Regions from separate parts of the Streptomyces sp. NPDC054786 genome, predicted to be linked through region 1. Evidence: riboswitches for the same ligand, from Rfam matches in the RefSeq annotation. Region 1 holds a riboswitch; the other holds the start of a gene.
What was found. A riboswitch is a leader RNA that binds a small molecule or an ion and turns the genes downstream of it on or off. The one in region 1 is predicted to bind glycine.
Positions count from the first base shown of each region.

Region 2: another riboswitch for glycine. It lies ahead of gcvP (aminomethyl-transferring glycine dehydrogenase); the one in region 1 lies ahead of gcvT (glycine cleavage system aminomethyltransferase GcvT).

Region 1 covers NZ_JBSHAW010000044.1:583-14,925, forward strand. Annotated here, with positions in the region: gene gcvH (glycine cleavage system protein GcvH) at 1-20, opposite strand, end outside; gene gcvT (glycine cleavage system aminomethyltransferase GcvT) at 148-1,275, opposite strand; glycine riboswitch at 1,310-1,427, opposite strand; glycine riboswitch at 1,428-1,523, opposite strand; gene ACWGI6_RS30675 (AAA family ATPase) at 1,783-2,469, shown strand; gene ACWGI6_RS30680 (enhanced serine sensitivity protein SseB) at 2,562-3,359, shown strand; gene ACWGI6_RS30685 (enhanced serine sensitivity protein SseB C-terminal domain-containing protein) at 3,421-4,221, shown strand; gene ACWGI6_RS30690 (ABC transporter permease) at 4,628-5,626, shown strand; gene ACWGI6_RS30695 (ABC transporter substrate-binding protein) at 5,744-7,495, shown strand; gene ACWGI6_RS30700 (ABC transporter permease) at 7,575-8,585, shown strand; gene ACWGI6_RS30705 (ABC transporter ATP-binding protein) at 8,582-9,688, shown strand; gene ACWGI6_RS30710 (ABC transporter ATP-binding protein) at 9,718-10,821, shown strand; gene ACWGI6_RS30715 (M1 family metallopeptidase) at 10,931-12,340, shown strand; gene ACWGI6_RS30720 (trimeric intracellular cation channel family protein) at 12,358-12,993, opposite strand; gene ACWGI6_RS30725 (thioesterase family protein) at 13,089-13,937, shown strand; gene ACWGI6_RS30730 (hypothetical protein) at 13,993-14,343, shown strand, end outside.
Region 2 covers NZ_JBSHAW010000045.1:60,297-74,639, forward strand. Annotated here, with positions in the region: gene ACWGI6_RS31275 (glutamate-cysteine ligase family protein) at 1-897, opposite strand, end outside; gene ACWGI6_RS31280 (hypothetical protein) at 1,463-2,053, shown strand; gene ACWGI6_RS31285 (DUF5999 family protein) at 2,391-2,585, shown strand; gene gcvP (aminomethyl-transferring glycine dehydrogenase) at 2,669-5,554, opposite strand; glycine riboswitch at 5,616-5,740, opposite strand; glycine riboswitch at 5,741-5,838, opposite strand; gene ACWGI6_RS31295 (PRC-barrel domain-containing protein) at 5,953-6,342, shown strand; gene ACWGI6_RS31300 (DNA polymerase IV) at 6,246-7,703, opposite strand; gene ACWGI6_RS31305 (MerR family transcriptional regulator) at 7,770-8,375, opposite strand; gene ACWGI6_RS31310 (bifunctional nuclease family protein) at 8,563-9,036, opposite strand; gene ftsR (transcriptional regulator FtsR) at 9,093-9,839, opposite strand; gene ACWGI6_RS31320 (FHA domain-containing protein) at 9,857-10,705, opposite strand; gene ACWGI6_RS31325 (DUF881 domain-containing protein) at 10,824-11,924, opposite strand; gene ACWGI6_RS31330 (small basic family protein) at 11,930-12,262, opposite strand; gene ACWGI6_RS31335 (DUF881 domain-containing protein) at 12,259-13,191, opposite strand; gene ACWGI6_RS31340 (sugar phosphate nucleotidyltransferase) at 13,267-14,343, opposite strand, start outside.

The DNA of each region.
Region 1 (14,343 bases):
AGCTGCTGGGGGTTGCTCATGACTCGATTCTCCTGTACGCGAGGGTGTGATCGTGAAGGGGGTCGCCCCCTGGCGCAGCCAAGGGGAGGGTCTTGCACAGTGAGACGCACGGGCGCACCGCTGCCCGCGTCCGCCGCGCGTGAACCGTTACTTCTGCCGCTTGTAGAACGGCAGAGCGGTGACCTCGTACGGCTCATGGCTTCCACGGATGTCCACGCAGACACCCTCGGTGCCCGGTGTGGCGTAGGCGGCGTCGACGTAGGCGATCGCGACCGGCTTGCCGAGGGTGGGGGAGGGGGCCCCGGAGGTGACCTCGCCGATGACCGTGCCGTCGGCCGTGACGACCGGGTATCCGGCGCGCGGGATCCGGCGGCCCTCGGCGATCAGACCGACCAGCTTGCGCGGCGGCTGGGTCTCGGCGCGCTCGGCGGCCGCCGCCAGCGCGTCGCGGCCCACGAAGTCACCGCCGTTGGAGGTCTTCTCGAACTTCACGACCCGGCCCAGGCCCGCGTCGAACGGCGTGGTCGAGGTGGTCAGCTCATGCCCGTACAGCGGCATGCCCGCCTCCAGGCGCAGGGTGTCCCGGCAGGACAGGCCGCAGGGCACCAGACCGGCGTCCTTGCCGGCCTCGGTCAGCGCCTCCCAGAGGGCGACCGCGTCGGCGGGCCGGACGAACAGCTCGAAGCCGTCCTCACCGGTGTATCCGGTGCGGGCGATCAGCGCCTCGACACCGGCGACGGTGCCGGGCAGACCCGCGTAGTACTTGAGGCCGTCCAGATCGGCGTCCGTCAGCGCCTTGAGGATGCCGGGGGACTCCGGGCCCTGCACCGCGAGCAGTGCGTAGGCGTCGCGGTCGTCGCGGATCGCGGCGTCGAAACCGCCCGCCCGCGCGGTCAGCGCGTCCAGCACCACCTGGGCGTTGGAGGCATTGGCGACGACCATGTACTCCTGGTCGGCGAGGCGGTAGACGATCAGGTCGTCGAGGATGCCGCCCTCGGCCTCGCAGATCATGGTGTAGCGGGCGCGGCCGGTCTTCACCCCGCCGATGTTGCCGACCAGCGCATAGTCGAGGAGATCGGCGGCCCGCGGGCCGGTGACGGTGATCTCGCCCATGTGGGAGAGGTCGAAGAGGCCGGCGCGGGTGCGGACGGCGACATGTTCGTCGCGCTCGCTGCTGTAGCGGAGCGGCATGTCCCAGCCGGCGAAGTCGGTCATGGTGGCGCCGAGCGCGCGATGGGTGGCATCCAGCGCGGTGCGGCGGGGGGCATCAGTCATGGGTTCTGGGCTCCCAGGCATGGGTGACAAGACGGTCTCCCCATCTGTCATCGGAACCTGAGAGGTTCACCGGGATCCCGCGAACGGACCCGGTTTGCACCTTGGGTGGAGCCGCCCCGTCAACCTGGCAGTGGCTCGCTTTTCAGATCTGCCTCGCCCGCGCGGTATAGGGGCCTGAGAGATTCAAGGGAGGACTTGCTCCTTCGGCGCCCCGCCTTGGCGGCCGGGGACTCTCCCGCACGGGTTCAAGCGGCCGGTATGGAGTTGGCGGTGCACGGCTGAGCTGAGATGTGCACGTGGCGGCCACATCATTGCACGGGATCGCCGGATACAGGAGCCCTGGTCGGCGCCCCGCCCATGACGTGGGCAGATCGAACAATCGCCTTGATGGGCATTACCTTTTCTTGACACTCTGCGGGTAGGGGACGGGCTCGAACCGGAGCAGAACCGGACGGGGAGGACGATCGCGTGCACAGCGAAGCGGCATTCGGGGCCACTTCAGGGGTCGTGCCGTCGGCTGTCGTGCCGGCGGTGCCGCCCGTCGCCGTGTCCCGGACCGGCCGGACGCCGCGGTCCGTCGTCCGGCCGGGCCGCGGTGCCGAGATCGTGGACCTCCGGGGCGCGGGACGCGCGAGGAACGCCGCCGAGCTGCGGTTTCCGGCCGGCGACCTGGTGGTGGTCTCGGGCCTGCCGGGCAGCGGCAAGAGCACCCTCATGCATCGGGTCGTGCCGCCGCTGGACGCACACGGCGCCGCGGTGCACCGCATCGATTCGCAGGACGTACGCGAGCGCTGGGAGCACGGCAGACTGCGCCGGCTGCCGTACGCCCTCTACCGCCCGCTGGTCCGGGCCGCCCACTATCTGACGCTGGGCCGTGTGCTGCGCTCCGGCGACAGCGTGGTGGTGCACGACTGCGGCACCCTCGCGTGGGTGCGTGGCTGGATCGCGCGGTCGGCGGTGCGCGGCGGCCGTGGGCTGCATCTGGTGCTGCTCGATGTGTCGCCCGAGGCGGCGCGGTCCGGCCAGGAGGCGCGGGGGCGCGGGGTGTCGGGGTACGCCTTCGCGCGGCACCGCAGGGCGGTGGGCCGGCTGGTCGGCGCGGCGGAGTCGGCCCGGCTGCCGAAGGGGTTCGGCTCGGCCGTGCTCCTCGACCGGCGGGCGGCGAGCGCCCTGGAGACGGTCGGCTTCGGCTGAGCGGACGGGCACCCCGCCCCGCAGGTCCCGCCGCACGCCTTCTCGTCTAGGGTCTTTGGCCAGATGGCGCGGTTGGGAACGGGTGGATACAGATGACATTTGCGGAGCAGGGGATACCCCAGCTGGCGTGGCCGGCGAATGAGCTCGAAGAGGTGCTGGCCGCTTCGGTCGGGCACCCGGGCGCCGGTGGCCGGATCGTCGAGGTACTGGGCCGGAGCCGGGTGTGGGTGCCGCTGCCCAACGGCGGCGGCCCGGAGAGCGCGGGCCCCGGCGCCCGCGGCCTCGATCTGCCCACCGTCGAGTTCGACGGTGCGGCCTATGTCCCGGTCTACAGCTCCGAGCAGGAGTTCCTGCGGGTGGTCGGCGCACACATGCCCTTCACCGTCGCCCCGGCCCGGGAGTTCGCCCGCGGGCTGCCGCCGCACATCGGCATGGCGGTCAACCCCGACGGCATGATCGGCGTCCCGCTGCCGCCGCCCGCGGTGGCCGAACTGTGCCGGGAGGGGCGCCATGAGTTGGCCGGTCTGCCCAGCGGTGGCCGGGTGCGGCTCTTCGAGCCGGACTGGCAGGACGAGCCGGTGGACTTCCTGGCCGCCGCCGGACTGGAGTTCTCCGCCGCCGGAATTGTCCTGACTGCCCGGCGTGCCCTGGCAAGTGTCGAGGGCGACACGCCCGCGCTCTTCGTCGGTGTGCAGATCGGGACGGACGCCTCGGCCCTGCACGACGGCACCGCCCGCGAGACGGTACTGTCAGCCCTCGGACGTGCGCTCGGCGCAGTACCGCTGCCCTGGTCCGTACAGCTCGTCATGCTCGACCTCGCCCAGGGCGACCCGGTCGCCGACTGGATGCTGGAGCGTGTGCGGCCCTTCTACTCTCGGGACCACTCGTAAGCTGGTTGGATGACGGGCGGGCGCACCCACACGTGCCCTGCTGACAGAAGGGACGGACCACGTGAGCGCGGGTGCGCATCAGGGGCCGGCGGCGGCCGGACAGCTGGAGCAGCTGCTCCAGCAGGTCTCGCCCGGCCGTTACGACGCCTATGAGGCACTGCTGCACGCGCTCGCCGCGAGCCAGGTCTGGATGCTGCTCTGGCACGGCCGGGCCGGTATGCCCGATGCGCAGTACGGAAACATGGAGGTCGAGGGCCTCGGTTATGCGCCGTGTGTGACCTCGGCGCCCGAGCTCGCCGCCTCCGGCTGGAACCGTGACCACGAGGTCGTCACCGGCCCGGAGATCGCCGCCGCGCTGTTCCCCGACCGCTGGGGCCTGTGGCTGAACCCGCATGCCCCCGGCGGTGGTGTCGGCATCCCGTGGCTGGATCTGCGCCGTGTCGCCGGTGGTCTGGACCGGCTGCCCGCCGGTCCGCTGCGGATCTCGGAGCCGGTCATCGACATCCCGCAGTTCTACGCGCTGCTCGCCCAGAACGCCCACCGGACGCCCGCCGTGCGGTCGCTGCGCCGGGCCTGGGTGCAGCCGGCGCTCGGTGCCCCTTATCTGGCGATCGGTCTGGATCTGTACGACACCGGCCAACAAGCGGTGGATTCGGCGCGGTTGATGATCCAGCAGTCGATCGGCGCGGTTCCGGACGGTCTGCCCGTCTCCACGGTCGCGATGAACGACGAGTACGACCCGGTCGGCATGTGGATGCGGGCCTCCGCGCGCCCCTTCTTCGACCGTGACGGCTACGCCCAGCCGCCGGGTCAGCCGGCCCCCGCACCGTCGTACGGCTACGGCTCCCCGCGCCCTTACTGACAGCGCGTCTCCGGCGCCCGGGAGTGCCGGCCGGGCGCCGGTCTTGTGGTGAATGCTCCCTGTATGCCCTGCGGTTGAGGCCCTCTCCTGCGGGTGATCGCTCCGCTGAGCCCGAACTGCTGTCCGTATAACGGAACGTCGTGGAGCACATCACAGTTGCGCATCCTTTCCCCGTCAGGGCTGGTGACTGATCGAGAAAGGGATGAAGACTCCGGAAACAACAGGGCCTCGGTCCTTTGTACGAGCGTCATCCCGTACGGCGTCGCGTGAGCCTCTGACTTCCATAGTGCGAACTTCCGCGATGCCCGCATGACTTGCACCGAACTTGCACCAGTGATGTGAACCAGGCCGCTGTCCGCGGCGCGCAGGGGCCGGCCACCGTCGGCCGAGAGGGGTCAAAGGCACTGTGACGGCACCGATCGAGACCACCGGGGCGGCTGCTGAGGCGCAGCCGGAAGCGGTGCTGAAGGGCGTCGAAGGAAAGCGGATCGAGGGGCGTTCGCTCGGTCAGATCGCATGGTTGCGCTTCCGGCGGGACAAGGTCGCGGTGGCCGGTGCCATCGTTGTCATCCTGCTCATCGCCATCGCCGCCCTCTCCCGTCCGATCCAGTCCCTGCTGGGGCTGGACCCGAACAGTCCCAACCAGTCGCTGATCGACCCCAACACCACGCTCCCCAAGGGCGATCTCGGTGGCATGAGCGCGGACCATCCCCTGGGCGTGGACCCGAAGTTCGGCCGTGATCTGCTCGCCCGGATCCTGGAGGGCTCCTGGGTGTCGCTGATCGTGGCGTTCGGCGCGACGCTGCTGTCGGTCGCCATCGGCACGGTTCTCGGTGTGATCGCCGGCTTCTACCGCGGGCGGGTGGACGCCGTCATCAGCCGGATGATGGATGTCTTCCTGGCCTTCCCGCTACTGCTGTTCGCCATCGCGATCTCCGCCTCGCTGCAGGGCGGTGCCTTCGGCCTGGAGGGCCTGCCGCTGCACATCTCGGTGCTGATCTTCGTGATCGGCTTCTTCAACTGGCCCTACATGGGGCGGATCGTGCGCGCGCAGACCCTGTCGCTGCGCGAGCGTGAATTCGTGGACGCAGCGCGCGGCATGGGCGCACGCGGGCCGTTCATCCTCTTCCGGGAGCTGCTGCCCAACCTGGTGGGGCCGATCATCGTCTACTCGACCCTGCTGATCCCCTCCAACATCCTCTTCGAGGCGGCGCTGAGCTTCCTGGGCGTCGGCATCCAACCGCCCCAGGCGTCCTGGGGCGGCATGCTCAACCAGGCGGTCAAGTACTACGAGGTCGATCCCCAGTACATGATCGTCCCCGGCCTCGCGATCTTCGTCACCGTGCTCGCGTTCAACCTGCTCGGTGACGGACTGAGGGACGCGCTGGACCCGCGCAGCCGCTGACGGCTGTACCGGGCGCCCGCTCAGACGCCCCAACTGCGTTACTGCATTTCCGCGTTACTGCTTTTCCGCATTTTGAGGTTTGACGTTTCTCGACGAACGAAGGGGACACCGACCATCATGCGAAGGTCAGTTCCGGTCGCGGCTGTCGCGGCCATCACCAGTGCGGGCCTTTTGCTGGCCGGCTGCAGCGGGGGCAAGGGCTCCTCGGAGGGCTCGGGCAAGGCGAACGCCGCCACCAAGGGCGTCGTCAACGCCTCGGACGCGAAGGGCGGCACGGTCACCTACGCGATGAGCGACGCCCCCGAGTCGTTCGACCCGGGCAACACGTACTACGCCTTCATCTACAACTTCAGCCGGCTCTACGCGCGCCCGCTCACCACCTTCAAGCCGGGCCCCGGCACCAAGGGCAACGAGCTGACCCCGGACCTCGCCGAGTCGATGGGCAAGCCCAGCGACGGGGGCAAGACCTGGACGTACAAGCTCCGCAAGGGCGTCAAGTACGACGACGGCTCCGAGGTCACCTCGCAGGACGTCAAGTACGCCGTCGAGCGCAGCAACTTCGCGCGTGACACCCTCTCGCTGGGCCCGAACTACTTCCAGCAGTTCCTCAAGGACAACGACGGCGGCTACAAGGGTCCCTACAAGGACAAGAGCAAGGCCGGTCTGAAGTCCATCGAGACCCCGGACGCCCAGACGATCGTCTTCCACCTCAAGAGGCCGTTCGCCGAGTTCGACTACCTGGTGAGCGCCCCGCAGACCGCCCCGGTCCCGCAGGCCAAGGACAAGGGCGCGGACTACACCAAGTCCGTGCTGTCCACCGGCTCGTACAAGTTCGAGAGCTACGAAGAGGGCAAGAAGCTCACCCTGGTCCGCAACCCGCAGTGGTCCGCGAAGACGGACCCGCTGCGCAAGCAGCTTCCGGACAAGATCGTCCTGAACCTGAAGGTCGCCCAGTCGACCATCGACAAGGACCTCCAGTCCGGTAACACCCTGGTGGACCTGGCCGGCCGTGGTGTCGACGGGCAGACGCAGGCCCAGCTCCTGACGGACTCCAAGGAGAAGGGCAACACCGACAACACTCTTGGCCAGCGCCTGGTCTACACGGCGCTGAACACCAAGGTGAAGCCGTTCGACAACATCGAGTGCCGCAAGGCCGTCGAGTACGCCATCGACAAGAAGGCCGTACAGACCTCGCTCGGCGGCCCGATCCGCGGTGAGCTGGCCTCCACGGTCCTGCCGACCGACATCGACGGCTACCAGAAGTACGACCAGTACCCGCAGAAGTACGACGGCGACAAGCTGGACCTGACCGAGGCCAAGAAGCACTGGGCCAAGTGCGGCGCCGGCAAGACCACGACCACGATCCTGGCCCGCAACGACCGCCAGGACGAGGTCGACGCGGCCACCTCGATCATCGACTCGCTGAAGAAGATCGGCGTCACCGCCAAGATCCAGTCGTACCCGACCAGCAAGTACTTCTCGGACTACGCCGGTGTGCCGAAGTTCAACAAGAAGAACAACGTCGGCCTGATCATGATGCAGTGGGGCTCGGACTTCCCGACCGGCTACGGCTACCTCCAGCAGATCCTGAACGGCAAGGCGATCAGCCAGTCCGGTAACACCAACCTCTCGGAGCTGGACGACCCGGCCATCAACAAGCTGCTCGACAGCGCCATCGCCAACACCGACAAGGCGGCCCGCGAAAAGGCCTACGCCGAGATCGACAAGAAGGCGATGGAGCAGGCGGCGATGGTCCCGCTCACCTACTTCAAGGTTCTGATGTACCGCTCGCCCAAGGCCACCAACCTGGTGTCCACCTCGGCCTTCAGCGGTCAGTACGACTACCTCAACATCGGCGTCAAGAAGTAGCAGCCCTGGAAGGCAGGTGAAGGCATTGGTGTCCGCGGGCCGGCGGTAAACCGGCTCGCGGCGCCGACGCCGCATCCCCGTGTTCTCGTACATAATCCGCAGGTTGATCAGCGCAGTGGTCCTGCTGCTGATCGTCAGCGCGGTCACTTTCGGCATCTTCTTCCTGCTGCCGAAGCTGGCCGGGCAGAGCACCGACCAGCTTGCCCAGCAGTACATCGGAAAGGCCCCCACGCCCGCGGACATCGCCGCGGTCAAGAAGAATCTCGGCCTGGACAAGCCCGTGTACGAGCAGTACTGGGAATTCCTCAAGGGCATTTTCGTCGGCGTCGACTACAAATTCGGTCCGGAAGTGGCCAAGTGCCACGTGCCGTGCTTCGGCTACTCCTTCAAAACCCATATCGAGGTCTGGCCGGAGATCCAGACCCGGCTTCCGGTGACTCTCTCGCTGGCCGCCGGTGCGGCCGTGCTGTGGGTCGTCTCCGGTGTCGCCACCGGCGTGCTGTCCGCGCTGCGCCCCGGCTCGTTCTTCGACCGGGTGGCCATGGGCGTCGCACTGGCCGGCGTCTCCCTCCCGATGTTCTTCACCGGCGCCCTGGCGCTGGCCCTGTTCACCTACCAGTGGCCGATCTTCGAACGCAGCGACTATGTGCCGCTGATGGACGATCCGTTCCTGTGGGCACGGACCCTGGTCCTGCCCTGGGTCACCCTGGCCTTCCTCTACTCCGCGCTCTACGCCCGGCTCACCAGAGCTGGCATGCTGGAGACGCTGAGTGAGGACTACATCCGTACGGCCCGCGCCAAGGGTCTGCGCGAGCGCAAGGTGGTCGTACGGCACGGTCTGCGGGCCGCGCTCACCCCGATCATCACGGTCTTCGGCATGGACCTGGGCCTGTTGCTCGGCGGTGCCCTGATCACCGAACAGGTCTTCTCGCTCAAGGGAGTCGGCGCCTTCGCCGTCGAGGCGATCAACGCCAACGACCTCCCGAACATCCTCGGCGTCACCTTGCTCGCCGCGTTCTTCATCGTCATGTGCAATCTGGTGGTGGACGTTCTGTACGCCGCCGTCGACCCGCGGGTGAGGCTCTCGTGACCGACTCCTCCGAGGACAAGACCGAGGCCGTCGTGGGTGAACCCACCGCGGCCGGCTCCCGGCCCCCCTCCGCCTTCCTCGAAGTGCGGGACCTGAAGGTGCACTTCAACACCGACGACGGGCTGGTGAAGTCGGTCGACGGCCTGAACTTCACCCTGGAGAAGGGCAAGACGCTCGGCATCGTCGGCGAGTCCGGCTCCGGCAAGTCCGTGACCTCGCTCGCCGTGATGGGACTGCACCGCGCCTCGCGCCAGCAGCGCAGCAAGGTGAACATGTCCGGCGAGATCTGGCTGGACGGCAAGGAGCTGGTCTCCGCCGAACCGGACGAGGTGCGCCGGCTGCGCGGCCGCGAGATGGCGATGATCTTCCAGGACCCGCTGTCCGCACTGCACCCCTTCTACTCGGTCGGCAGCCAGATCGTGGAGGCGTACCGCGTCCACAACGACGTGGACAAGAAGACCGCACGCAAGCGGGCCGTCGAGATGCTCGACCGGGTCGGCATCCCGCAGCCCGACAAGCGGGTGGACGACCATCCGCACCAGTTCTCCGGCGGTATGCGCCAGCGCGCCATGATCGCGATGGCGCTGGTCAACAACCCGGAGCTGCTGATCGCGGACGAGCCGACCACCGCACTGGACGTCACCGTCCAGGCGCAGATCCTGGACCTGATCCGCGATCTGCAGAAGGAGTTCGGCTCGGCGGTCATCATCATCACCCACGACCTCGGGGTGGTCGCCGAACTCGCCGACAACCTGCTGGTGATGTACGGCGGACGGTGCATCGAGCGCGGCCCGGCCGAGAAGGTCTTCTACGAGCCCCAGCACCCCTACACCTGGGGACTGCTCGGCTCCATGCCGCGCATCGACCGGGACCAGACGGACCGGCTGATCCCGGTCAAGGGATCTCCGCCCAGCCTGATCAACGTCCCGCCCGGCTGCGCCTTCAACCCCCGCTGCCCGTACGCGGATGTGCCCAAGGACAACCTCACCCGTACGGTCCGCCCCGAACTGCGCGAGGCCGGCGGCGAGCACTTCTCCGCCTGCCATATGTCGCAGGAGGAGCGGGAGCGTATCTGGACCGAAGAGATTGCGCCGAAGCTGTGACCGAGACGACTGACGACCAGAACAAGAAGATTCCGCTCCAGAAGACGGCGGAGGCCTCGGCGAAGTCCGCGGAGAGCGCCTCCGATGCCGAGCCGCTGCTCAGGGTCCGCGGTCTGGTCCGGCACTTCCCGATCACCAAGGGCCTGCTCAAGCGGCAGGTCGGGGCGGTGCAGGCGGTCGACGGCATCGACTTCGACGTACGGCCGGGCGAAACCCTCGGCATCGTCGGCGAGTCCGGCTGCGGCAAGTCGACGATGGGCCGGCTGATCACCCGCCTCGACGAACCGACCGGCGGCTCCATCGAGTTCCAGGGCAGGGACATCACCCATCTGTCCCCGGGCAAGCTGCGGCCGATGCGCCGGGACGTCCAGATGATCTTCCAGGACCCGTACGGTTCGCTGAACCCGCGGCACACCATCGGCGGGATCGTCTCCACCCCCTTCCGCCTCCAGGGCGTCGAGCCCGAGGGCGGGCTGAAGAAGGAGGTACAGCGGCTGCTGGAGCTGGTGGGCCTGAGCCCGGAGCACTACAACCGCTATCCGCACGAGTTCTCCGGCGGCCAGCGGCAGCGCATCGGTATCGCCCGTGCGCTGGCGCTCAAGCCCAAGCTGGTGGTCGCCGACGAGCCGGTCTCGGCCCTCGACGTCTCCATCCAGGCCCAGGTCGTCAACCTCATGGACGACCTGCAGGACGAGCTGGGCCTGACGTACGTCATCATCGCCCACGACCTTTCGGTCATCCGGCATGTGTCGGACCGGATCGCGGTCATGTACCTCGGCAAGATCGTGGAGTTGAGCGACCGCCAGGGGCTCTACGAGTCGCCGATGCACCCGTACACCAAGGCGCTGCTGTCCGCCGTGCCGGTGCCCGACCCCAAGCGGCGCACCCAGCGCGACCGGATCCTGCTCAAGGGCGATGTGCCCTCGCCGATCAACCCGCCCTCCGGCTGCCGGTTCCGCACCCGTTGCTGGAAGGCGACCGAGGTGTGCGCCACCACCGAGCCGCCGCTGGTCGCGCTGCGGACGGGGCACCAGGTGGCCTGCCATCACCCGGAGAACGCGGAGCACGCCGGGCACGCCGGGACCGCGGAGAGCGCAGCCCTGGCGCCCGGTAAGGAAGCAACCGACGAGTAACACTGAGGACTTGGCAAAGTCCTGGGTAAAACGCGACGGGAGAGTGCAGAGTCAGCACGGTTGTTCGATCTTGAGGCGAACTTCATCCGTGTGTCCGAAGGGATGACTCATGGCACTCTCCCGTTCTGCGCGTCGCACCTCCCGCTGGCTCGCGCTGGCCACCGCGGTGGCCTCGGCCGCCACCATCGCCGCCGCACCCGGCGCGTCCCCCGGCGCCCCGGGCATCGGTGACCCGTACTTCCCCAAGCTGGGCAACGGCGGCTTCGACGCCCTGCACTACGACCTCGGCGTCAGCTACGAACCCGGCAGCGGCCGCCTCGACGGCCGCACCACGCTCACCGCGAGAGCCACCAAGAACCTCTCCGCCTTCGACCTCGACCTGCAGAAGCTGACGGTCGACTCGGTGCGGGTGAACGGCCGGCGGGCGCACTTCACCAGATCCGGCGACGAGATATCCGTACGCCCCGACTACCCGCTGCGCCGCGGCAAGAAGTTCGCCGTCACCCTCGCCTACCACGGTGTCCCCAAGCCGCTGACCGGTCCGATCGTCTTCGGCTCCGACTACGGCTGGATGAAGACCAAGGACGGCGTCTTCGTCGCCTGCGAGCCGAATGCCGCCTCCACGTGGTTCCCCTCCAGTGACCACCCCGGCGACAAGGCGACCTATGACATCCGCATCGACGCCCCCAAGGGCCTCACGGGTGTCTCCAACGGGCGCCTGATCAGCTCCGGGGAGGCGCACGGCCGCTCGTACGCCCACTGGCGCGAGCGCCGCCCGATGGCGACGTACCTGGCCACCGCCACCATCGGCAAGTTCGACGTCCGTACGGGCACCACCCCCGGCGGCACGCCCATCTATGTGGCCACCGACCCGACCCTGCCCGCGGGCAACGTCGATGTCTACGGCGTCACCGCCGAGGCCACCGACTACTGGTCGAAGGTCTTCGGCCCGTACCCCTTCGAGGAGACCGGGGCGATCGTCGACGACATGCCGCAGGCCGGCTTCTCGCTGGAGGTGCAGTCCAAGCCCGCCTACTCGGCCGTGCGCAACGAGACGACCATCGTCCACGAGCTGGCGCACCAGTGGTTCGGCGACTCGGTCTCCGTCCGGCAGTGGAAGAACATCTGGCTCAACGAGGGCTTCGCCAGCTATGCGCAGTGGCTGTGGGCCGAGCACCGCGGCACCCTGAGCGCCCATGACGCCTTCCGCAAGGCGTACGACTCCCGGCCGGCGGGCGACGACTTCTGGAAGGTGAAGGTCGGCGACCCGCAGCGGGACACCATGTTCGCCCAGGCGGTCTACACCCGGGGTGCGATGACGCTGCAGACGCTGCGCGAGCGGATCGGCGACAAGGCCTTCTTCAAGCTGCTGCCGGCCTGGACCTCCGCGCACCGCTACGGCAACGCGGACACCGCCCAGTTCATCGCGCTCGCCGAGAAGATCTCGGGACAGCAGCTGGACGGCCTCTTCGACACCTGGCTGAACACGGACAGCAAGCCGTCGCTGCCGGCGAACTGAGGGTCCGGCCGCCTCGGTCAGCCGGAGTCCTGCTGCCCGCGGCGGCTGCGGAGCTGCTGCGGGCGCGGCAGATGCAGCCCGAGGTAGACCGCTCCCATCCGCAGTGCGAACACCACCCCCGCCGAGATCGCCGCGGCGGGGGTGGCCCCCGTGCCGAGCAGGTACAGCAGCAGATAGCAGCAGCCGCCGGCCAGCGCGGCGATCGCGTAGACGTCCTCCCGCAGCAGCAGCGGCGGGAACTCCCCGCACAGCACATCGCGGATGACCTCACCGGCGACCCCGGTCAGTACCGCCAGGATGATCACCGCGAGCGGGGTGGCGCCCGCGTCGATCGCGGCGCGGGCCCCGATCACCGTGACCACGGACAGCCCGATCGCGTCGGCCACCAGCAGCGCCTTGTGCGGCAGCTGCCAGAACCGCAGATAGATCATGGTGCCCAGGCCGGCACAGATGATCACGGTCAGCAGTACCCAGTCGTGCGTCCAGTACAGCGGTCGCCGGTCGAGGATGAGATCGCGCAGCGTGCCGCCGGAGATGGACGCGGCGAAGGCGAGCACCAGGCCGCCGAAGGGGTCCATGTTGGCGCGATAGGCGGCCAGTACCCCGCTCGTGGCGAAGGCGGCGACGCCGACCAGATAGAGCACGTGAAGCATGGCGCCATCATGGCAGGCCCGGAAGGAATGCTTCCGTGGGAGCCCGTTGAAACTGACACTACCGGTCAGTAACTATCCGGTGTAGCGTGCAACCCATGGCTCTGGTGACCCAAGGCAACAGCGAGTTCGACCGCGATACGGCGGTCACCCGCCGCGCCCCCGGCGTCTACGACGCGCACCTCTCCGCCGGCTGGACCATCATCCAGGCGGTCAACGGCGGCTACCTCCTGGCCCTCATGGGCCGCGCCCTGGGTGATGCCCTCCCGCACCCCGACCCGCTCTCCGTCACCGCGCACTATCTGACGGCCTCGGTCCCCGGCCCCGCCGTCATCCGCACCGAGGTGGTCCGCACCGGCCGCACGATGTCGACCGGTACCGCGAGCCTCGTCCAGTTCGCGGAGGACGGCAGCGAGATCGAGCGGCTGCGGGTGCTCGCCGCGTACGGCGACCTCGGTGCGCTGCCCGAAGACGTCCGTACCACCGCCAAGCCGCCGGCCATTCCCCCCTACGAGCACTGCCTGGGCACCGACAGCGCCCCCGGCGGCCGCCCCGCCATCTCCGGCAGCACGGCCATCACCGACCGGCTGGCGCTCCGCCTGGACCCGGCGACCGCCGGCTGGGCCGTCGGTGCCCCGTCCGGCAAGGGCGAGATGCGCGCCTGGTTCGGCCTCGCCGACGGCCGCGAGCCCGACCCGCTCTCCCTCCTGCTGACCGTCGACGCCCTGCCGCCCACCGCCTTCGAGATGGGCCTGTCCGGCTGGGTGCCCACGGTCGAGCTGACCGCCCACATCCGCCGGCGTCCGGCGCCCGGCCCGCTGCGGGTCGCCATCACCACCCGCAATCTGGCGGGCGGCTTCCTGGAGGAGGACGCGGAGGTCTGGGACTCCGAGGACCGACTGGTCGCCCAGTCGCGGCAGTTGGCGCGGGCGTTGCTGGAGGGGTAGCGCGGGCGCGGCGGCCGGCAACAGCAGTGATGCCGTCCTGTTCGCCGAGCGGAGCGTGGGCATCCACCGGCGGGTCGGCGGCGGCTCCCCACGGCTCGCGCACGGCCGGTATGCGCTGTCCGAAGCGCTGTCGGCGGCCGGCCGGCACGCCGATGCGCTCCGTGAACTCTTCCAGGCACTGCCCCTGTTCGAGGAGGACGGCCAGCGCCTCTGGGCGGGGCGTACCCGCTGCCGGATGGCCGAGGCGATGGTGGCCCTGATCCGCCCCGGCGACGCGGTGAGCGCCGCCGAGGACGCGGCGAAGCGGCTGCTGGTGCCGGGCGGGGAGCGATGGCGCGCCGCCGCGCTGACCGCACTGGGGCACGCCGAGACCGCCCTGGGCCACAAACAGGGCGCCCAGGCGCAC
Region 2 (14,343 bases), on a different contig from region 1:
GCCCTCGGCGAGGACCCGCAGCGGCTCCTGCGGTCCACACACCGGCAGCAGCGGCGGGAAGTAGCGCAGATTCTCCTCGAACAGGTCGTATGCGGAGTCGATCCACCGCTCGCCGAACCAGGTGCGGGGGCGTACCCCCTGGGCCTGCAGCTCGGGCACACGGGTATCGGTGGCCTGCTGGAAGACCGGCGGCCGGGACTCGCGCCACAACTCACGGCCGAAGAGGAACGGCGAGTTGGCGCCGACCGCCACCTGCACCGCGGCGACGGCCTGGGCGGCGTTCCAGACAGCGGCGAAGCGGCCCGGTGTCACCTGGAGGTGCAGCTGGACCGAGGTACACGCGGCTTCCGGTGCGATCGAGGGCGAGCGGGAGACCAGATGCTCGACGCCCCGGATATCGAGTGCGAAGTCCTCGCCGCGGGCCGCCCGCATCTGGTCGTTGAGCAGTACATAGCGGTCGTTCTCGGAGAGGCTGGCGGCCGTGAGGTCGGTGGCGTGCAGGGTGGGCAGGATGCCGATCATCACGATCCGGGCGGCGACCTCGCGCGCCTTCCTTTCGGCGTAGGCGAGTCCCGTACGGAGTTCCTCGGCGAGCTGGTCCAGGACCCGGCCGCTCAATCGGTGCGGCAGGATGTTGACCTCAAGATTGCACTGGGCGAGTTCGGTCTGGAAATCGCAGCTGGCGATGCGCTCGAGCACCTGCGAGTTCATCATGCGGGGCAGCCCGTCGGCGCCGGCCAGATTGAGTTCGATCTCCAGCCCCATGAGATTCTTGGGCCGGTCGAACCTCTCCTCCTCCAGGAGCCTCCGCAATCCCTCAAGACACTCGTGAAGCTTTCTTCGATAACGCTCCCGGTCCGCCAGGTCGATCCCGTCCGCGGCGACCTTCTCCCCCATCGAAGGGTCCCTCCTCGAGTGAACGACCCGTGACCACGGGCCGCTTGGGGCCTTCCCCGACTCCACCGGGGCTCACGCTACGGTCGATGATGCCCCGGCAATCTGATCGATAACGCCGCAGCGGCACGCCGGTACCGATAGGCTCGAAGTGGCCCAGCCTCCGGCACCTCCCATAGGCATATCTCGGCGGCGATCGCCTTCCGCATTTCCTTCGTGAGAAACACCGACGAGATCCGGCCTACCGCGCCGCCGAGGAAATGTGAGGTGACGCCGTAAAACGTTGCACAAAGCGGCGGAAAGCACCTCACTCAAGGGTCTGGATTTCATCTTGCCGGAAATCCACAAGGCCGGTAGACGAAACACTTTCAGAACATACGTCGTATAAACTCCGCTTACGAGGCAGAGACTTGGCGCCCAGCGTCTCGGTGTTCTCATCGGCACGGGGCACAGCGACTGACCTCGCCGGGCCGCAGCCCCGGCCGGCCACGCTCTGACCCCGCACGCAGACAGCGTCGTTTGCACCTGCCACGCTCCACCGTGTCTCCGAAGTGAGAGGCGACCCACCATGCCGCTGCACCTCCCCCCTGCCCCCGCGCCTGCCCTGCGCAGCGTTCTCGCCGCCCTCGGCTCGCCCACCGCGGTCCGCGAGGCCCCGGTCTCCGCGCTGCGCGCCCATCAGGGTCCGCTCAGCCCCGACCACCCGCTGCCCGTCCACGTCTGGGACGACGTCAGCCGGGCCGGCGGTATGCCGCAGACCCGACTGGCGGGCTGGCGCTTCCTGGTCCGCGGCGGGGAGCGTGCCGTGGCGACCGCCGAGGCGATGCTCACCGCGGACGGCTGGACCTTCGCGCGGTTCTGCGGCGGCCCCTATGTCGCCGCGACCGAGCAGGCTCTGGCGCAGGCCGAGTCGCTCGCCACGCCCTACCAGCCACGACTGCTGTCCGTTCCCGAGCTGTACATGCTCACCCTGTGGCTGCATCACGACATCGCCTCCGACGGCGCCGAAGGGCTGCCCGCGCCCGGTGACCTGCTGGTTCCGCTGGCGCCCGCCCCGCCGGGGATCGCCGCGCACCGTCCGCAGCCCATCGCCGACCTGCTCCCCCGGCTCACCCGGCGCCTCACGCCCGCCACCCCGCTGCTCGCCGAACCCGCCTGAACCGGCGCGCCGGCCCCGCTGCCCGCGGACACCGGCCTCCGCCCCCGCACGAGCATGCCCCGCGGCCCTTCCGGCCGCGGGGCGCTCTGTCGTACTCACCCACGCGGGCTAGCCCGCGGATACCTCTCCCAATCCTCTTGGGGAGGAGTGCAATTGGGAGCAACCGCCCGCATGGGTGACGCGTCCATACCGAGTGAGTACCGCTGCTGCGAAATCCCTGCGGAATCCTGCCCGTGGGGCAACACTGGGACCGACCGAAGGAAACGGGGGAGCGGCCATGAACACCTCATCGAGCCGCACAACGACGTTCACCACACCGCAGCGAAAGACAACTTCCATGTGCCAGCACCAACCGCCCTGCCCGTCTGCGAACTCCACCGACCGGGAGGCCGCACACCCTGTGGCGCACCACCCGGAGCAGGGCTGGAGCCTGCTCTGCAACGGCGTCCTGCTCTTCGAGGACACCGGTGAGCTGCTGCCGGACGGGCAGGTCATCGCCCCGCACCGCGCTCGCGCCATCGCCGCCGCCTGACCCGCGAGAGCGGCACGAACCACAGGGCCCCCGGCAGATCTGCCGAGGGCCCTTGAATGTTGCGGTGACGCCGTTGCCGTACCTCAGTTGTCGTACTCGTCCAGAGGCGGGCAGGAGCAGACGAGGTTACGGTCGCCGAAGGCACCGTCGATGCGGCGCACCGGCGGCCAGTACTTCTCCGAGGCCTCGACACCGGCCGGGAAGACGGCTTCCTCACGGGTGTACGGGTGCGACCAGTCGCCACCGAGCGCGGCCGCCGTGTGCGGGGCGTTGCGCAGCGGGTTGTCGTCCTTGTCCCACTCCCCCGAGCCGACCTTCTCGATCTCCGCGCGGATGGCGATCATCGCGTCGCAGAACCGGTCCAGCTCGCCGAGGTCCTCGCTCTCGGTCGGCTCGATCATCAGCGTGCCGGCCACGGGGAAGGACATCGTCGGCGCGTGGAAGCCGTAGTCGATGAGCCGCTTGGCGACGTCGTCGATGCTCACACCGGTCGCCTTGGTCAGCGGCCGGACGTCGATGATGCACTCGTGGGCGACCAGGCCGCCGGGGCCCGTGTAGAGCACCGGGTAGTGCGGCTCCAGGCGCTTGGCGATGTAGTTGGCGCTCAGCACCGCTACCTGGGTGGCGCGCTTGAGGCCCTCGCCGCCCATCAGGCGGACGTACGCCCAGGAGATCGGCAGGATGCCGGCCGAGCCCCAGGGCGCCGCGGAGATCGGTCCCACGCCCGTCTCGGGGCCCGCAGCGGGCTGCAGCGGGTGGTTGGGCAGGTACGGCGCCAGGTGGGCGCGTACGCCGACCGGACCGACGCCCGGGCCACCGCCGCCGTGCGGGATGCAGAACGTCTTGTGCAGGTTGAGGTGCGAGACATCGCCGCCGAACTTGCCGGGCTCGGCGATGCCGACCAGCGCATTGAGGTTCGCGCCGTCGACGTAGACCTGGCCGCCGGCGTCGTGCACCGCCGCGCAGATCTGGGTGATGTGCTCCTCGAACACGCCGTGTGTGGAGGGGTAGGTGACCATCAGGACCGCGAGCTCGTCACGGTGCTTCTCGATCTTGGCGTGCAGATCGTCGGCGTCGACCTCGCCGTCCTCACCGGTCTTGACGACGACGACCTTCATTCCGGCCATCACCGCGCTGGCGGCGTTGGTGCCGTGCGCGGAGGACGGGATCAGACAGACGGTGCGCTGCTCGTCGCCGTTGGCGCGGTGGTAGGCACGCACCGCCAGCAGACCGGCCAGCTCGCCCTGCGATCCGGCGTTGGGCTGGATGGAGACCTTGTCATAGCCGGTGACCGTGGCCAGTCGCTCCTCCAGCTCCTGGATCAGCGTGAGGTAGCCCTGGGCCTGGGCGGCCGGCGCGAACGGGTGCAGCTGGCCGAACGCGGGCCAGGTGACCGGCTCCATCTCGGTGGTCGCGTTCAGCTTCATCGTGCAGGAGCCGAGCGGGATCATGCCGCGGTCCAGCGCGTAGTCCTTGTCCGCGAGGGTGCGCAGGTAGCGCAGCATCGCGGTCTCGGAGCGGTACTGGTGGAAGACCGGGTGGGCGAGGTAGTCGTCGCCGCGCAGCAGAGCCTGCGGCAGCGTTTCGTCGGCGGCCGCGTCCAGCTGCTCGACGTCGCCGTGCACACCGAAGGCGCCCCAGACGCCGGCCAGCTGCGCGCGTCCGGTGGTCTCGTCGCAGGCGATGCCGACCAGATCGGCGTCGACCTGCCGGAGGTTGACACCGGCCTCGCGGGCGGCGGCGACGACCTCGGCGGCTCGGCCGGGCACCCGCGCGGTCAGCGTGTCGAAGTACGCGCCGTGCACGATCTCCACGCCGCCGGCCCGCAGGCCCTCGGCGAGGACCGCGGCGTAGCGGTGGGTGCGCCGGGCAATGGTCCGCAGGCCCTCGGGACCGTGGTACACCGCGTACATACCGGCCATGACGGCGAGCAGCACCTGCGCGGTGCAGATGTTGCTGGTGGCCTTCTCCCGGCGGATGTGCTGCTCGCGGGTCTGCAGCGCGAGGCGGTAGGCCTTGTTGCCGTCGGCGTCGACCGAGACGCCCACCAGACGCCCGGGCAGGCTGCGGGCGAACTGGTCGCGTACGGCCATGAACCCGGCGTGCGGTCCGCCGAAGCCCATCGGGACGCCGAAGCGCTGGGTGGTGCCGACGGCGATGTCCGCGCCGAGCTCACCGGGCGAGGTCAGCAGCGTCAGGGCGAGCAGGTCGGCGGCGACGGTGACGATCGCGCCCAGCTCGTGGGCCTGCTCGATGACGGCGCGCGGGTCGCTGACCGCACCGGAGGCGCCCGGGTACTGCAGCAGCACACCGAACACACCGCGCTCGGCGATCTCGGCCGGAATGCCGTCGGACAGGTCGGCGACCACGACCTCGACGCCGGTCGGCTCCGCACGGGTCTGGATCACGGCGATGGTCTGCGGCAGACAGTCGGCATCGATCAGGAAGACGCCCTGCTTGACCTTGCCGACCCGGCGGGAGAGCGCCATCGCCTCGGCGGCTGCGGTGCCCTCGTCCAGCAGGGAGGCACCGGAAGTGGGCAGTCCGGTCAGGTCGGCGACCATCGTCTGGAAGTTGAGCAGCGCCTCGAGGCGGCCCTGCGAGATCTCCGGCTGGTAGGGGGTGTACGCCGTGTACCAGGCCGGGTTCTCCATGACGTTGCGCAGGATCACCGGGGGGGTGAACGTGCCGTAGTAGCCGAGTCCGATCATGGACGCCAGCACCTGGTTACGGTCCGCGAGGCCGTGCAGCTCCTGGAGCACCTCGGCCTCGGTACGGGCCTGCGGCAGGCCGAGCGCTTCCGCACTCTTGATCACATCGGGGACGGCGGTGGCGGTGAGCTCGTCCAGCGATCCGAATCCGACGTGCGCGAGCATCTTCGCCTGCGCCTCGTGGTCGGGACCGATGTGCCGGTGCTCGAAGGGGGTGCCGCGTTCCAGCTCGGTCAAGGAGATGCGATTGGTGGTCATCTGCGGGGGCCTCCTGGTCGGTGCGACCTACGAGGGGCACCACGGCGCGGGTGCCCGGACGGCCTCCCCCTCTGTCATCTAACCTGAGAGCTTCACCGGCCCGCCCGAGGCGGCCCGGCTTTCACCGTCGGTGAGGAGGGGTCCCGGACTGTACCTTCCGTGGCCCGCCCTGCTTTCCAGAGTGACCTCGCCCATGCGGTACGTGTGCCTGAGAGATTCCGGGGAGGATTTGCTCCTTCGGCGCCCTGGTCGCGAACGACAAAGGACTCTCCCGCACGGGGTTTGCGGCCATGGGCCAGCCTACCAGCGCGGCACTCGAAGGATCCTTCGAGTGGCCAGGGCATGAAATGTGCCGTTTGGTAGTTGTCAGAGGGCAGTTGCGACCAATTGGAGGGACCGTGCAAACCGATATCGATCCCCGGAGCCTGATCGGCCGCAAAGCGTTCGACCGCAACGGCGCCAAAATAGGCACGATCGACGAGGTCTATCTCGACGACGCGACGGGGGAACCGGAGTGGGCGGCCGTGCGCACCGGACTCTTCAGCCGGGACGCGTTCGTCCCCCTCGAACCCAGCAAGATGGTCGGTGAGGGACTGCACATTCCCTACGACCGCAAGTTGATCAAGGACGCGCCGGACTTCGGCGTCGGCCGTCATCTCTCCCCTGAGCAGGAACTTCAGCTCTATCACCACTACCGACTGGATATCTCCTCCCCGACCTCCGATCCGGTGTCCTCCCCCGGCTCCGGTGACCAGGACTTCGGCAAGATCGCCGGCTCGGACGACTGACCGTCCGCCGGCCCCCCGCCCACCAACGGGAGGGGCTCCCCGGGCCGCAGTGCCGGATCCTCGACAGCAAAGGTCCGCACCCTTCCCGGTGCGGACCATGGCGTTTCGAAGCGTACGGTCACTCTCCCCACCCCACTGCCCTGCACCCAGCCGGCGCCGTATGCGTCGTGCACCACGTCCAGTCCCGGATGCCAGCGCCGCGGCCGCTCCTCCTCGGGCTCGTGCGGCGCCGTCTCGCCACCGGACGGCTCCGCCGCTGCTCTCGCAGTCTCCTCCGCCTCCCGCTCCGTCGCCAGCTGGGCGAACAGATCCTCCTGTGTGAAGTCGGCCAGTCCGCTGACCCCCACACCCAGCAGCCGGACCCCGCCGGTGGTGTCCACCGTCTCCAGCAGCCGCGCAGCGGCCTCCCGTATCACCGCCGGATCGTCGGTGGGCCCACGGAGCGTCTCGGAGCGGGTCAGCGTCGAGAAGTCGTAGTTGCGCACCTTGATGACCACCGTCCGCCCGGAGCGCCCGGCGGCCCGCAGCCGCTGTACGCAGCGGTCGGCCAGCCGCAGCACCTCGCTCCGCACCCGCGTCCGGTCGGTCAGATCGACCTCGAAGGTGTCCTCGACCGAGATGGACTTCGCATCCCGCTCGGCCACCACCGGCCGGTCGTCCTGGCCCAGCGCCATGGCATACAGCCCGGCTCCGTGCGCCTTGCCCAGCAGCCGCACCAGCTCGGCCTCGCCGGCCTCCGCGGTCTCCGCGATGGTGTGGATCCCGGCCCGGCGCAGCGTCTCGGCCGTCGCGGGCCCCACCCCGGGCAGCGTCCGCACCGTCATCGGGCCCAGCATCTCCCGCTCGGTACCGGGCTCGATGACCACCAGACCGTCCGGCTTGGCCGCCTCCGAAGCGATCTTCGCCAGCATCTTGGCGCCGGCCAGCCCCACCGAGCCGGTCAGACCCGTGGCGGAGTGGATGTCTCGGCGCAGCTGCTCCCCCACGACCCGCGTGGCGGCCGTCTCGGGCGGCACCCCGCCCGCTTCCAGGTCGACGAACGCCTCATCCAGGCTCAGCGGCTCCACCAGCGGCGACAGCGCGTGCAGCAGCTCCATCACCGTCTCACTCACCTGGCGGTACAACGTGAAGCGCGGGGTGAGATAAGCGGCGTTGGGGCACAGCCGGCGCGCCTGGGCCGTGGGCATCGCTGAGCGGATACCGAACACCCGGGCTTCGTACGACGCCGTGGAGACCACCCCGCGCACGCCGATCCCGCCGACCACCACGGGCTTGCCGCGGAGGCTCGGCTTGGCCGCCTGCTCGGCGGCCGCGAAGAACGCATCCATGTCGAGATGCAGAATCGTCGGCGCGGGTCTCACATGTCCGATGCTGCCCCATGCCACTGACAATCGGCCCGATGCCGGGCCGGTGATGCCCTCAGGGACTCAGCCCGCCCGGTTGCGCCGCCGCGCCAACTCGTCGTGCGGGTTCTTCCCGACCAGGGTCTCGCCGGTGTCCACACGCTCCCCGTGGAGCTGTGACAGCACGCTCTCCACGTCGCGCCACACCACACCCACAGCGATCCCGAAGACGCCCTGGCCGCCCTGGAGCAGATCCACGACCTGGTCGGGCGAGGTGCACTCGTAGACCGTCGCGCCGTCGCTCATCAGCGTCATCCGCGTCAGATCCGCCAGCCCGCGCGAACGCAGATGCTGGACGGCGGTGCGGATGTTCTGCAGCGACACCCCGGTGTCCAGCAGCCGCTTGACGATCTTCAGGACCACGACGTCCCGGAAGCTGTAGAGCCGCTGGGTGCCGGAGCCGTACGCCGGCCGGATGCTCGGCTCCACCAGGCCCGTGCGCGCCCAGTAGTCGAGCTGCCGATAGGTGATGCCCGCTGCCGCACAGGCGGTCGGGCCGCGATAGCCGATGTTCTGCGCCTCGCAGTCCCCCGACACCGCCGCGGCCGATGCCGGGGCAGGGTCTGCTGCCGCGCCCGAGTGGAGCGGCAACGCCCCTTCCGCCGCCATACCGTCGCCGGTGATTGCCACGCCGCCCTCCGTCCTCCACGTCCCGGACGGGACCTGCCACATCGACGGTATGCAGTCACTCGGGGTGCGTCAACGATCGCCGCGCTCGCCACGCCGAGTGATAATCACCCTACGAGTGGTTTCTCGTGACCTCGCACGGGGAAGGCCTCATTGTTTGGCCGGAAACAGGCGGTTCGCCTGGCCGGTATTACTGACTGTTGGTCCCGAAGTCCTCGGGCGAGATCTGGTCGAGGAACTCGCGGAACTTCTCCACCTCGTCCTCCTGCTCGTCCGGGATGGCGATCCCCGCGTCGTCCAGCACACCGTCGGTACCGAAGATCGGCGTTCCGGTGCGCAAAGCCAGCGCTATCGCGTCGGACGGACGCGCACTGACCTCGACCCCGCTCGCGAAGACAAGTTCGGCATAGAAAACCCCCTCGCGCAGATCCGTGATGCGGACCTGCGTCAGCTCCTGGCCCACCGCTTCGAGCACATCCTTGAAAAGGTCGTGCGTCAGCGGCCTGGCAGGGACCATGCCCTGCTGGGCGAAGGCAATGGCGGTGGCCTCCCCTGGCCCGATCCAAATGGGCAAGTATCGGTCGCCTCCCACCTCCCGCAGGAGCACGATCGGTTGGCTGGAAGGCATTTCCACCCGGACACCCACGACGTCGAGCTCGTTCACACAGCAACCCTAGGACGTGCCCGGCCGGTTTGGGTAGTCGGGCACTCGTTTGCTCACTACAGCCGGACCCGCAAAGCGGTCTGCACCAGTGCCGCATGCAGCCGTACGGACAGCGTCGCCAGCTCCCTGGCAGTGGCTTCGGCATGGGCCCTGGTCTGCGGATTACGGTGCCGCCGAAGGGGTGCAACGACCTGCTCGACCAGGCCGGCCTCGCGCTCGGCGGCCGCCTTCACGGCACGCAGATGCCGCGGTTCGAGACCGAAACGGCCCAGGTCCGCAACGAGCTTGGCCACCGTGACGGCCTCGATGTCGTATCCGCCCTCCGCATGAGGGACGATGAGTCCGTAGGACTCCCAGTCGGCGAGCGCCGCCTCGTCCACCTCCGCGGCGGCCAGCAGCTCGGCCCGACCGATCCGGGCAGCCGTCGGGCGCTCCTCGCCCGGGCCGTGCACGCCTTCGACCAGATCCCGTGAGGGTGTGGCCGGGGCCGGAAGCTGGACCCGCTCACCGCGCTCCAAGGCGTCCAGGTGTTCCCGGATGACCTTCAGCGGCAGATAGTGGTCCCGCTGCATCCGCAGGACGGCGGCCAGCCGCTCGACGTCCGCCGACGTGAATTTGCGGTATCCGGAAGGCGTGCGCTTCGGCTCGACCAGTCCCTCGGCCTCCAGGAAGCGAATCTTGGAGATGGTGACCTCGGGAAACTCCTCGCGCAGCAGGGTGAGCACCGTGCCGATGCTCACCGGCTTACCGTCCGAGGAGGCGGCGCCGGCAAAGCCGGCACCGCCTTTCGGTGTATGGCGCATATGCCTTCCCCGGCCGGTCAGATACCGGCGCCTCGCTGGCTCGCGTAGAAGACCAGGCGGAACTTGCCGATCTGGACCTCGTCGCCGTTGGCAAGGGTGACGGAGTCGATCCGCTCGCGATTGACGTAGGTACCGTTCAGGCTGCCGACATCGGCGACCGTGAAGAGACCGTCAGGGCCGCGGCGGAATTCCACATGACGGCGCGAAACCGTCACATCGTCGAGGAAGATATCGCCCTGCGGATGCCGGCCCGCCGTCGTCAGCTCACTGTCCAGAAGGAAGCGGCTGCCCGAATTCGGACCCCGCCGGACGACCAGCAGCGCCGAACCCAACGGAAGGGCGTCGACAGCCGCCTGGGCCTCGGGGGACAGCGACGGCGACAGATTCTGGCCCGTCGCCTCCGAGTCGTAGGCCTCCAGCCCCGAAATGGAGATGGTGGAGGTCGTCTCGGACGCCCTCTCGGGCTGAGCGCCCGCACGCAGCGGCGCACCACAGTTGGAACAGAACCGGCTCGCCTCGGCGTTCCTGTTCCCACACCTCGTACAAATCGGCAAGGCCGACCCTCCACCCGTGCGTGCGGCTGATGGTTCCTGGGAACCTATGCGGGCGGCCCCGGAGGGGTCAACAGAACCCGCGCCGTGCCCCCCGGACGGCCCGCTGACCTCGTCACGGAAGAGCGGACGGTCCTCAGCAGCGCCGCTCTCGTCGGACCGGCCCGACGCGCGGTGCCGCGCGGAGCCGCTGCCGCCATCCTGGCGGGCGCTCTTGCCGAACAGCTTTCCAAACAACTTCACGGGCGATTCCCCTTGAACGACATAGACCCGCCCGTGGGGCAGGACGAACCCTCGATGCACACACCGGCCCATCCGGACATCCTGTGAACGTCCGTGGCCTTCAGACAGTTTCCACCACACACCACATGCACGGTGCGTCGACCCCCCGCTACCTCGTGCCCTCCCCGGGCACTCGACATAGGTGTACGCCTCACTGCGATGACGACCGAGCGTAGTCAGGCCGCTTCGCCTGTCGCAAGGCGCTCACAATGATCTTCTCCTCACGGGTCACGGACACCTTGGCCTGCTCCTTTTCCAGAGTCTGGACCACTCCACCGGGGATGTTCAGCGCCGGTTCCAGGTCCTGCGGCTTACCGATGACCTTGAAGCGGTACGGCTGCGTGACGCGCTTGCCGTCGATCTCCACGCCACCCCGGAGATCCGAGAGAGAGGTGTTCGCGACGACCCGGACGTCATTGACCTGGATGGCCTCCGCGCCGGCCGCCCGCAGCTCCTGGATGGTGTCCAGCAGCTTGTCCGCCTCGACGGAGTGCTTCGGGTCGTCGATGGTCAGGTTGATGCCGGGCCCTTGCGCCGCGACGGTCCCGGCCAGCACACCCAGCTGCTGTTCCTTCTCCACGGTCTGCTTACGGGCCTCCTCGGCCTGGTCCGAGCTGTTCGCCAGCTCGGTCTTCTGCCCTTCCAGGCGCCGCTGTTCGTCGGTCAACCGCTGGGAGCGATTGTCCAGCTCGTCCAGAATGCGCACCAAGTCCTCCTGACGCGCACCCCGCAGCGCACTGCTGTCACTTGTGGAACGTACCTGAATCGCCAGGCCGAGGCCGAGAATGAACAGGAGCAACGCAACGATCAGTTGAGCGCGGGTCAGCCGCGGCGGCCACAGGCTCGCCACCAGCCGCTCCCGACCACTTTGCGGGCGCTCCGCAGTCCCGTTATCGGCAACCGCCTCCGGAGTCGAGGAGTCTGCCCCTTTATCGGCGCTCTGTCCAGCACTGTCCGGTTCCGGGGCTTCGGTCTCTTCCTCGGCCTCCGCCCGCTCAGAGGTGCTCCGGCTCTCGGGCGGCATCGGCCACCGGCCGGCCGTACTGCTGTCCTGGTCCGGCTCCGGCTTCTTCTCCGGCTCCGGTTCATGCCACTTCTCCGGCTCCGGCTGCTCTGCCTTCTTCTCCCGCTCGGGGCGCTCCGGCCCCTTCTCCCACTCCGGCTGTTCCGGCTGCTCCGGCTGTTCCGGCCCATCCGGCTGCTCCGACTGCTCCGGCTTCTTCCCCGGCTCCGGGGTCTCTTCCATCGACATCTGCCTCACGCCCGGAAGACGTGCCGGCGGATCGCGGCGGCGTTGGAGAAGATCCGGATACCCAGCACCACGACGACGCCGGTGGAGAGTTGGGCGCCGACGCCCAACTTGTCGCCGAGGAAGACGATCAGCGCGGCCACGACGACGTTCGACAGGAAGGAGACCACGAAGACCTTGTCGTCGAAAATGCCGTCCAGCATCGCGCGCAGACCACCGAACACGGCATCCAGCGCCGCGACGACAGCGATCGGCAAGTAGGGCTCGACCACCGTCGGCACCACGGGTCGGACGACAAGCCCGACCACGACTCCCACGATGAGGCCCAATACGGCGATCACGATGTGCCCTTCCCTGTGTCGGCGCCGTCCGCCTTGGCGGCACCGGCCTGCGGCTTTGCGGTACGTACGATCAAACTGGGCGCGGGTGTCAGCGTGACCTTGTTCTCCGCGGAAATCCTGGTGCGCACGCCGTAGTTCTCCTGCAGCACATGAAGGTACTGACCGTCGGCGCTGTCCTGGAAAGCGGTGCTCAGCCTCTGCCCGTCCCCCACCGCCAGCACCGTATAAGGCGGCGCCAGTGGCTTGTTGTCGACCAGTATGGCGTCTCCTGCGGCTCTGATCGCCGAGAGTGACGTAAGCCGCTGCCCATTGACGGAGATGGCCTCCGCACCGGACGCCCACAGGCCGTTGACGACGCGCTGCATGTCTCTGTCGCGTACCCGCCCCGTGTCCGAAAATCCACTGCTCTCGCGCGGCCCGCCGCCACTGGACTCCGCGTCCTTGGCATCGTCCACGACGAGCTTCACCCCGGGCCCGGAGACCTGGGTCGAACCGGACAGCAGAGCCAGCAGTTCGGCCTTGTCGCCGCCGTGCTGCTTCAGCGCCTCGCGCTGCATTCTGCTGACGTCGTCCCGGAGTGCGTCGACCCGATGCTGCTGCCGGTCCGCCTCGCCGGTGCCCTTCTGGATGCGGTTGATCAGCTCTTCGCGCTCCTTGGCGAGCGTCGGTGCGGATATCCGCGCCTGCGCCGCCCCCACCGTCACCACGAGCGCGGCGAGCACCAGACCGGCCGCGAGGCCCAACTTCGCCCGCAAGGTACGCGGCAGACCGCGGACCCCGGCTTCGGAATTCCGGGCGGCGGCCTCGGCGTATCCGTCGTCGAGGCTGTGATCCATCACATTGGTCAGCAGCGACATGGACGCATCGGGGCGCGCGGCCGAGGTCTTCGTGTTGCTCCGATCGGGGCGCTGCTGCGACATGCCGCACATCGTCGCACGTCGTCCGCACAGTCTCCCAATGGCCCCACCGGCGTGCCCGTCCGCGGCCCGCCGGTGGGGTCCGGGTCAGCGTCCTGCGCTGTCCACCACTGCGGACCACTCGTCCAGCAGCTGCTGAGCGGAGGCGTCGTCCGGCCCTTCCGCCCACAGATGGGTGACCGCCTCGGCGGGGTCGGGCAGCACCAGGACCCAGCGGCCGTCGGGCTCCACGACCCGTACGCCGTCGGTGGTGTCCACGTCCCGGTCACCGGCCGCCTCGACGACATGCCGCATGACGAGTCCCTTGACCGCCCAGGGGGTGGCCAGATCACGGCGCTGGACATGCGCCCTCGGGATCCGTGCGTCGATCTGGCTGAGCGTGAGCTGGGTACGAGCCACCAGGCCGATCAGCCGGACGAATGCGGCCGCACCGTCGAAGACGCTGCTGAACTCGGGGATGATGAAGCCGCCCCTGCCGTCCCCGCCGAAGATGGTGCCGTCTTCGCGGCCCACCCGGGTCAGATCGTCGGGCGAGGTCGTCGTCCACTCCACCTGCGTCCCGTGATAAGCCGCCACCTGCTCGGCGATCCGGGTCGTGGTGACCGGCAGCGCCACCCGCCCGGTGCGCCGCTCGGCCGCCACCAGATCGAGCATGACCAGGAGCGCGCGGTCGTCCTCGATGATCCGGCCGCGCTCATCCACGAGGGACAGCCGCTCGCCCACGGGGTCGAAGCGCACGCCGAAGGCGGCCCGGGCCGAGGCCACGATCTCGCCGAGCCTCACGAGTCCGGAGCGCCGCGCGTCGGCCGTCTCGGTCGGCCGGGACTCGTCGAGCCCGGGGTTGATCGTCAGGGAGTCGACGCCGAGCCGTCCCATCAGGCTGGGCAGGACCAGGCCCGCGCTGCCGTTCGAGGCGTCCACGACGACCTTCAGCCCGGACTCGCTGATGCCCGTGATGTCCACGGCCCGCAGCAGGGACCCGGTATAGGAGTCGAAGACGCTGGCCGGGAAGATCAGATCGCCGATCTCACCGGGGAAGGCGCGACGGTACTCCTGGCGGGCGAAGACGCGGTCGAGCTTGCGCTGCCCGGCCTGCGACAGGTCGGCGCCCCGCTCGTCGAAGAACATGATGTCGACGGAGTCCGGCACGCTCGGCGTCGTCCG